DNA from 2 places in the Cobetia sp. PDI-23MA genome. Region 2 is predicted to be linked to the other one. Evidence: predicted binding sites of a transcription regulator. Region 2 holds the regulator's gene; the other holds the start of a gene.
What was found. Region 2 encodes LexA, which represses DNA repair genes until DNA is damaged. Its sites were predicted from a motif close to TACTGTNTANNTANACAGTA; they were not measured.
Positions count from the first base shown of each region.

Region 1: the regulator LexA is predicted to act here: its motif matches at 1,449-1,468, upstream of dinB (DNA polymerase IV).

Region 1 is NZ_CM183352.1:2,604,792-2,609,171, forward strand. Features, by position in the region: gene AC5WNJ_RS11020 (Na+/H+ antiporter family protein) at 1-1,320, shown strand, start outside; gene dinB (DNA polymerase IV) at 1,487-2,545, shown strand; gene purU (formyltetrahydrofolate deformylase) at 2,663-3,517, opposite strand; gene AC5WNJ_RS11035 (ribonuclease J) at 3,932-4,380, shown strand, end outside.
Region 2 is NZ_CM183352.1:951,762-956,141, forward strand. Features, by position in the region: gene topA (type I DNA topoisomerase) at 1-294, shown strand, start outside; gene AC5WNJ_RS04100 (DUF6586 family protein) at 294-773, shown strand; gene AC5WNJ_RS04105 (hypothetical protein) at 1,026-1,265, shown strand; gene lexA (transcriptional repressor LexA) at 1,441-2,070, opposite strand; gene AC5WNJ_RS04115 (TetR/AcrR family transcriptional regulator) at 2,629-3,306, shown strand; gene AC5WNJ_RS04120 (L,D-transpeptidase family protein) at 3,306-3,848, shown strand; gene nagZ (beta-N-acetylhexosaminidase) at 4,108-4,380, shown strand, end outside.

The DNA.
Region 1 (4,380 bases), 1.7 Mb from region 2:
GTCATGGTCGGCCTGTCGTTGGCTCGCGTCTCGGTCGTCTTCGCGCTGGTCGCCGGCGCCTTGGTCGGCGGTCTGTTCAGCGGGCTGTCCCTGACCGACACGCTCGGCGCCTTCAATGACGGTGTCGGCGGCGGCGCCAAGGTCGCGCTGGCCTACGCCACTCTCGGTGCCTTCGCCGTCGCCCTGTCTCGCTCCGGCCTGCCGGACCTGCTCGCCGCACGTCTGATCGGCCTGCTCAATGGCGAAAGCACGCCGCGCCGCCATACGGCCATCAAGTACGGCCTGCTGGGCAGCGTGTCTCTGGTCGCGATTTCCTCCCAGAACCTGATTCCGGTTCACATCGCCTTCATCCCGATCCTGATTCCGCCGCTGCTGGTCGCCATGAACCGCCTGCGTCTGGATCGTCGTGCCGTGGCCTGTGCACTGACCTTCGGCCTGACCGCGCCCTACATGCTGCTGCCGGTCGGTTTCGGCTCCATCTTCCTCAACGACATCCTGCTGGCCAACATCAATGATGCCGGCCAGTCGCTCGGCCTCGACGTGACCCGTGGCATGGTGCCGATGGCGATGGCGATTCCCGTTGGCGGCATGTTCCTCGGCCTGCTGACGGCGCTGTTCGTCTCCTACCGCAAGCCGCGTGACTACGCGACCCACGAGATCAAGTCCAGCAACGTACCGCACCACACGCCCATGCACACGCCGTCCAAGAGCGGCCTGGTCATGGCAGGCATCGCCATCATCGCCGCCCTCGGCATTCAGCTGTATTCCGGCTCGATGATTCTCGGCGGCCTGGTCGGCTTCGCCATCCTCTCGCTGGGTGGTCTGTTCAAGTGGAACGAAGCGGATGACCTCTTCACCTCCGGTATGCGCATGATGGCGCTGATCGGCTTCATCATGATCTCGGCGGCAGGTTTCGCTTCCGTGATGAAGGCCACCGGCGATATCCAGACCCTGGTCGACGCCTCCTTCCACATCATCGGTGACAACAAGCCGCTGGCCGCACTGGTCATGCTGATGGTCGGTCTGTTCATCACCCTCGGCATCGGCTCCAGCTTCTCGACCATTCCGATCATTGCCGCCATCTACGTGCCGCTGGCGCTGCAATTCGGCTTCTCGCCGCTGGCCACCGTCGCGCTGATCGGCACCGCCGCCGCGCTGGGGGATGCCGGCTCACCGGCTTCTGACTCGACCCTCGGCCCGACGGCCGGCCTGAATGTCGATCAGCAGCACGACCACATCTGGGACAGCGTGGTGCCGACCTTCCTCCACTACAACATCCCGCTGATCGTGTTCGGCTGGGTGGCCGCGATGACGCTGTAATCCGCTGAGCGACAGCCTCGCGCCCCCAAGCGAGATGCCAGACCTGACAACGCCCGACAGAGAGGACTCTCCTTACTGTCGGGCGTTGTCGTTGGTGAGCCGGCTCAGGCGCAATGAATGGGCACCGCCACTGGACAGCCATCCAGTCTTTTAGCATGATGCGCGCATGCGCAAGATCCTCCACGCCGACTGCGATTGCTTCTATGCCGCCGTCGAGATGCTCCGCCATCCCGAGTGGCGCGAGGTGCCCATCGCCATCGGTGGCCGCACCGAGCAACGCGGTGTCATCGCCACCTGCAACTATCCCGCGCGTGCCTTCGGTATACGCTCGGCGATGTCGACTGCCCGCGCGCTACGCCTGTGCCCACAGCTGATTCTGGTGCCACCGGACTTCGAGCGCTACCGCGCCGTCTCCGCCGAGATCCAGGCACTCTTCCATGAGCTGACGCCCCTGGTGGAGCCTCTCTCGCTGGATGAGGCCTATCTGGATGTCAGCGCCGTGACTGACTTTCAGGGCAGCGCCACCTGGATGGCGCGCTGGCTGAAGGAAGAGGCGCTCAAGCGCACCGGCATCACCCTCTCCCTTGGCGTGGCCGCCAACAAGTTTCTGGCCAAGATCGCCAGTGACTGGGAAAAGCCCGACGGCCTGACGGTGATCACGCCCGAGACCAGCGACGCCTTCATCCGCCAGCTGCCCGTCGGCAAGCTGCACGGAGTCGGCCCCGCGACGCTGGCGCGTCTGACACGCCTGGGCATCACCACCTGCGAAGACATGCGCGGCACACCGTTGACGACACTGGCCGAGCACTTCGGCAAGTTCGGCACCCGCCTGCACGAACTGGCGCACGGCATCGATGAGCGACCGGTGCGTGTCGAACGCGAACGCAAGTCGATCAGTGTCGAGCACACCTTCGATCACGACCTGCCTGACCTGCCGGCCTGCCTGGAGCGCCTGCCCGCCCTGCTCGAACGCCTGACCAGCCGTCACGCCCGTCATGACCAGCCGGTGCTGGCCAAGCAGTTCGTCAAGATCCGCTTCAGCAACTTCGAGAGCACCACGCTGGAAAACCTGCTCCCCGCCTCGACCACCACGCTGCCGAGCGCCAACAGCTTCGCCCTGCTGATGGAGCAAGCCTGGCAACGCGGCCACCGCCCTGTCCGCCTGCTGGGCGTCGGCGTACGCCTCAAGGCCCGCGAGGACGCCCAGCAGCTGGGATTGTTCTAGCTCGCACCAGGCGCCCACCCCATCCCGCAAACAACAAAGCCGGCACCTAGGACAGGTACCGGCTTCATCGTCACGACCTCAGGTCGATGACAGACTCATGCGCTGAGCAAGCGGGGCTCAGGCGAAGACGATGGTCTTGTTGCCGTGGATCAGCACGCGATCCTGCAGGTGCCAACGCAGCCCGCGCGCCAGCACCTTCTGCTCGACATCACGGCCGATGCGCACCAGTTCCTCGGCGGTATGGCAGTGAGTGACGCGGTGGATGTCCTGCTCGATGATCGGGCCGGCATCCAGCTCTTCGGTCACGTAATGGCAGGTCGCGCCGATCAGCTTGACCCCACGCCCGAAGGCCTGGTGATACGGCTTGGCGCCCACGAAGGAAGGCAGGAAGCTGTGGTGGATGTTGATCAGGCGACCGGCATAGCGCTCACACAGGCTCGGCGGAATGATCTGCATGTAGCGCGCCAGCACGATGCAATCGGCCCGGGATTCTTCCACCAGACGCTCGACTTCGGCAAAGGCCGGCGCCTTGTCATTCTTGTCGACCGGCACGTGATGGAACGGAATGCCGTGCCATTCCACCAGCGAACGCATGTCATCGTGGTTGGAAATGACGCAGGGAATCTCGCAATCCAGATCACCGGACTGCCAGCGATGCAGCAGGTCCACCAGGCAATGGGAGTCCTTGGAGACCATCAGCACGACACGCTTCTTGGCAGCGGTGTCATGCACGCGCCACTGCATGCCGAACTCTTCACCGATCGGGGCGAAGCGCTTGCCGAGCTCAGCGGCGCTCAGGCCGATGGTTTCGGGGTTGATCTCATAGCGCATGAAGAAACGACCGGCGCCAAGATCAGAATGCTGATTGGCTTCGGTGATCCACCCGCCCTGCTCGGCGATGAAAGTGGAAACTCGGGCAACAATTCCGACCTGATCAGGGCAGGACACCACCAGGCGATAGGCGTGAGACATCGTAAGTTCAACCATTGTGATAGCGGGGATGATGTTCAGCCGGCGAAGCGCCGGCCTGCGCGAGGAATCATGACACCGCCCGTAAGCAGCCCCTCGGCAAAGGTGGGCTATTGTAGCTGATCACGCGGCCTGAAACAGTGCTGCGCCCCGATTCTGTCCATATGGTCAATACGACATTGCGATCAGCGGCCATCACGCCGGCCCACCTCAAGGCGTCACGCGGACGGTTGGGCCGCTCTCGAATCGACTCGATCGGACAACAGCGCCATTTGTGGCGCTTCGCGGGATTCCCGTATAGTTGAGCCACATTTTATAGATGGCATGACATCCATGTTGAAACCCCGCGTTCAAGTCCGTCAGAGACAACGTCCGCCGCTGCACCTGCTACCGCTGGGTGGCTGCGGCGAGATCGGCATGAATCTGACGCTGTATGGTTATCAGGATCACTGGATCGCCGTGGATTGCGGCATGATGATTCGTCAGGACCTGCCGGAAGGTCCATTGCAGGTACCGGATATCGAGTCTCTGGCAAGCCTGGGCATCAGCCCGCAGATGCTGGTGATCACTCATGGCCACGAAGACCACATCGGCGCAGTCGCCTGGCTGTGGCCAAAGTGGCGCTGCCCGATCATCGCCACGCCCTTGGCGGCTGGCCTGCTGCGCGCCAAGTTTGCCGAGCGCGAGCTGGAAACCTCCAGCCTGCAGATCATCGAGGTGGATGAAGGCTTCGAATCCGGCCCCTTCGCGCTGCGACTGTTGCCGCTGACCCACTCGATTCCGGAAAGCTGCTCATTGCTGATCGTCACGCCGGAATATCGCGTGATGCATACCGGCGACTGGAAGCTGGACCCGGAGCCGTTGAT
Region 2 (4,380 bases):
GGCGCCAGTGGTCTGTTCCTGGCGGCCAGCCAGTTCCCCAAGAATCGCGAGACGCGTCCGCCGCTGGTCAAGGAGCTCAAGGCGCACGCCGACGAGTTGCCGGAGAAGTATCACTTCATTCTCGAGGCCCCGGATCAGGACCCGGATGGACGTCCGGCACAGATTCGCTTCTCGCGCAAGGTCAAGGCTCAGTACGTCATGACCGATGAGGAAGGCAAGGCGACCGGCTGGAAGGCGACCTACGACAACGGCCGCTGGGTCGTCGAGGACAAGCGCAAGGGAGCCAAGAGCTGATGAGCCAGCGTGCCCGTACCAATCAGCTGCTGTATCAGGCCGAGTTGCTGCTGGCCCAATCAGCGGTCTCTGGCGACGATGAGCATGCCGTGGCGCGTCGCATGGCCGGTGAAGAGGGCGCGCTCGCCCTGCTGGAGCTGGCGCTGGCGTCATTGCTGGAAGAGTGTGCCGTGACGGCGCGCTGGCCAGAGGGTAGCTGGCGCGAGCGCCTGGCCACACCACCGACGCCCATTGCCGAGGTCGAGCAGCTGCGCAGCCTGCTTGAGCGTCCTGACAGCTGGTTGTCTGAGCTGATCGCGGATGTGACCCGTCTGCATGAAGAGGGTGGCGTCGCTCGCCGCGAGGAATCGCGTTCGCGGGGTGATGGTCTGATCATCGCGGCAGCCTCGAGCGCCTCGCTGGCCGAGCGTCTCAGCGCCGCCATCACGGCATTCAAGGCGCTGCTGCCGCAGCTGCGCGAGTCGAGTGTCGAGTGGTAGGTCAAGGCGTTGATCTGGTGCTGCACGCTGGTGGTGACTGGCGCATGGCAATCGGGTGACGTTTCGCCTTCACGGGTGCTAGACTGATTGCATTGTGGCAAGCCCTGCATTCTCCGGTACGACCATGGCTCTGGCTGTGGTCGTACTTTTTTCTGCGTCGCTGATGGCAACGCGGTGACGGGCTTGCCAGCCGTCGCGCTGACGATTACAACGACGCCGGTATCTCGCGAGATGCCGTGCAGGAGGAATGACGTGTCCGATCCCGCCGTACTTGAAATTGTGCAAATGGAAGATGGTGAAGTGATTCTGCGCGCCGCGGAAAGCGAAGGTGAGCCGCTGCTCAGCATTCGCATTTCGGACGAGGCCGCTGATCTGCTGCGTGACAATCGTTTCGAGGTCGCGCGTGAGATGATCGACCACGCCATCACCCGGACTCGACTCTGGGATGGGGAAGAAGACGAGGATGAGCAGTCAGAAGGCATCGTGCACTGATTCATCGCTCGTGCTTCACGCACAAAAAAACCCGCCTTGAGGCGGGTTTTTTTGTGCGATGCGTGCGGCTTTTCCGTTGCTCAGGGCTCTGCGAGAAAAGCTCTGCGAGAAAAGCCCTGATGGAAAAGTGCTGCTGGGCAACGCTAGGTTGCTCAAGGCGCAGCTGGTCAAGGCCTCAGTGCAGGCCACCATCGCGGATGACGCCTACCCCGAGACCCTCGATCTCCAGGCTGTCCGTGCGCAGATCGACCTTGATCGGCGAGAAGTCCTCGTTCTCGGCTTCCAGCCACACGTAGTGCCCGTCACGGCGGAAGCGCTTGACGGTGACTTCATCTCCCAGGCGTGCCACCACGATCTGTCCGTCACGCACGCTGGTGGTGCGATGCACGGCCAGCAGGTCGCCTTCCAGAATTCCCACATCCTTCATCGACACGCCGCGCACACGCAGCAGGTAGTCGGCAGCCGGCGAGAAGTAGTCGCTCGGCAGCGGGCAGTGACGGTCGATATGCTCGCTGGCAAGAATCGGGCTGCCGGCGGCCACTTCCCCGATCACCGGCAGACCATCGTTGGCGCTGTCGTCGACTTCAGCCAGCGACGGCACGCGAATGCCGCGTGAGGTGCCCGGCACCATCTCGATGGCGCCCTTGCGCTTGAGGGCACGCAGATGCTCCTCGGCGGCATTCGGCGAGCGGAAGCCCAGCGCCTGGGCGATTTCGGCCCGCGTCGGCGGGTAGCCAGAGGACTTGATGGTCTTGATGATGAAGTCGAAGACATCCTGCTGGCGCGGAGTAAGCGGCTGGGTCATGGCATTGCCTTTGGCCTGGGCGGCATCTTGAGCTGACGGCACGGGGTGTGCATCCATACAACTGTCATTGTATCCAGTCATGGCAGTCATGCAAGGCATCCTGGCTTGTGTGGAGGCCTCAAAGGGCAGGTAGTCGTCGAGATATCGCCGTCTGCCGACTTGGCTTGTCGATATCCAAGGCAAGCTGTCGCGAGGTCAATCCGGTGTGGCCCTGCGGGGGGGGGGGCTGTCACCGAGCACGACGAGTCCTTGAATCGGCACGGTCTGCATTGAAGGAATATCAGGCTCAGCTAAACCTCTGGCGTTTGAAACGCGAGAGAATTGTCAGTCATGGCATGGCGCGCTAGAATCAAAGTGTTTCAAACGGATGTTCGCCGATGGCAGTGTTCGGATGTGTCGTACTCACTTGTGTCGTACTCACGTGTGTCGTGATCAAACGAGCCGATATCGTACGTGGCCTTCCGGTGAACCTGCACCACCTCATGAGAGAGTCGCCGCGCGGCGCTTGCGTCGTGACCTACGACTCCAGTCCTCTTCTACCTGACAAGGGTTCCGCCCATGGCCCAGACCGATACCGTTACCCGCATCCTCGATACTGCCGAGGTGCTGTTCGCCGAGCGTGGTTTCGCCGAGACCTCACTGCGCAACATCACCAGCAAGGCCAAGGTCAATCTGGCGGCGGTGAACTACCACTTCGGCTCCAAGAAATCGCTGATCCAGGCGGTCTTCGCGCGCTATCTCGATCCGTTCAGTGAGCGTTTCCACGCGGCACTCGACAGTGTCGAGAAGCAATACGCCGGGCGTCAGGTGCCGCTGGAGGTCCTGCTGGAGGTGATGGCGCGTACCGTGCTGGAGGTGCCGGCCGAGCGCAACAGCCTGCGTACCTTCATGCGCCTGCTCGGGCTTGCCTACACCCAGGGTCAGGGCCACATGCGGCGCTATATTCGCGAGCACTACGGCACGGTCTTCAGTCGCTTCGCCGAGCTTTTGAAGCTGGCGACGCCTGATCTGCCGGACAACGAGCGCTTCTGGCGCCTGCACTTCATGCTCGGCAGCGTGATCTTCACCTTCTCGGGCCTGGATGCACTGCGGGATATCGAGGAGGCCGAGTACGGCCATCACACCACGGTGCGTGAGCTGATCCAGCACATGCGTCCGGTGGTGGTAGCGGCGATGGCAGCGCCGTTGCCGGCCTCACTCGGGGATGGTGAGGCGGTCACCCAGGCGGCCAGCTGATGGCCTGCTGGGTAGCAGTGGATCTCGCGCGCCAGAGCCTTGAGATACGCAATGACGCGCCGAGTGGCAGTCGTGATGCGCCGCCCTCCGTGGCTGCCCCTGACGCGCTGGTATACGCCTGCGCGATCTCCAGCGGCCTCAACGGTATCGGCGAGCTCGATGGCAGCGGTTGCACGCCAAGCGGCTGGCATGTGATTCGTGCCGCCATCGGGGCAGGCAACCCGCGTGGCGCCGTCTATCGTGGACGGCGCTTCACGGGCGAGGTATTTACCCCCGAGCTTGCCTTGGAGCATCCAGAGCGTGACTGGATCCTGACGCGCATTCTATGGCTCAGTGGCCGCGAGCCGGGCATCAACCGCGGTCGCAATGCTCGCGGTGAGCGGGTCGATAGCCTGCGCCGTTATATCTATTTTCATGGCACGCCCAGCACGGAGCCCATGGGGGTAGCGGCGTCCCATGGCTGCATTCGCTTGCGCGATGATGACCTGCTGCGACTCTTTGCCGAGGCTGTGCCTGGCACTCCGGTGCTGCTGCATCCCTGAAGGCGCTGGGGCCCGAGTCTGATACCCTCCATGAGCTGTCACCGGAACTTGCGTGACAGCCCCTTGCCGGGGCGCAGCTGGCCGCGACTGTTCGATAGGGGTTCAGTCGGCTAGAATTGCGCCTTTCCTCGCGCTGGCAGCCTGATTCATCGCGTTTCTTCCAGGCTGCCGAGCCCCGTAAAAGACATGAAGTCCTGGCGGCCGTGATCTCTCTCTGCATGGGATATCACTGCCGCAGGCCATGGACAGGAAGGATGACATGACACAGCCACTGGGCTCCGTAATGGTCGATGTTGCGGGGCTGACTCTCGCCCGCGACGAACGTGAACTGCTGGCACGTCCTGCCGTCGGGGGCGTCATCCTGTTTGCGCGCAACTGTGCTTCTCCCGAGCAGGTGCTGGAGCTGAGCCGCGAGATTCGCAGCGTCAATCCCCACCTGCTGATCGCCATCGATCAGGAAGGCGGGCGCGTCCAGCGTCTGCGTGAGGGCGTGACACGCCTGCCGTCGATGCGCAGCCTGGCACAGTGCTGT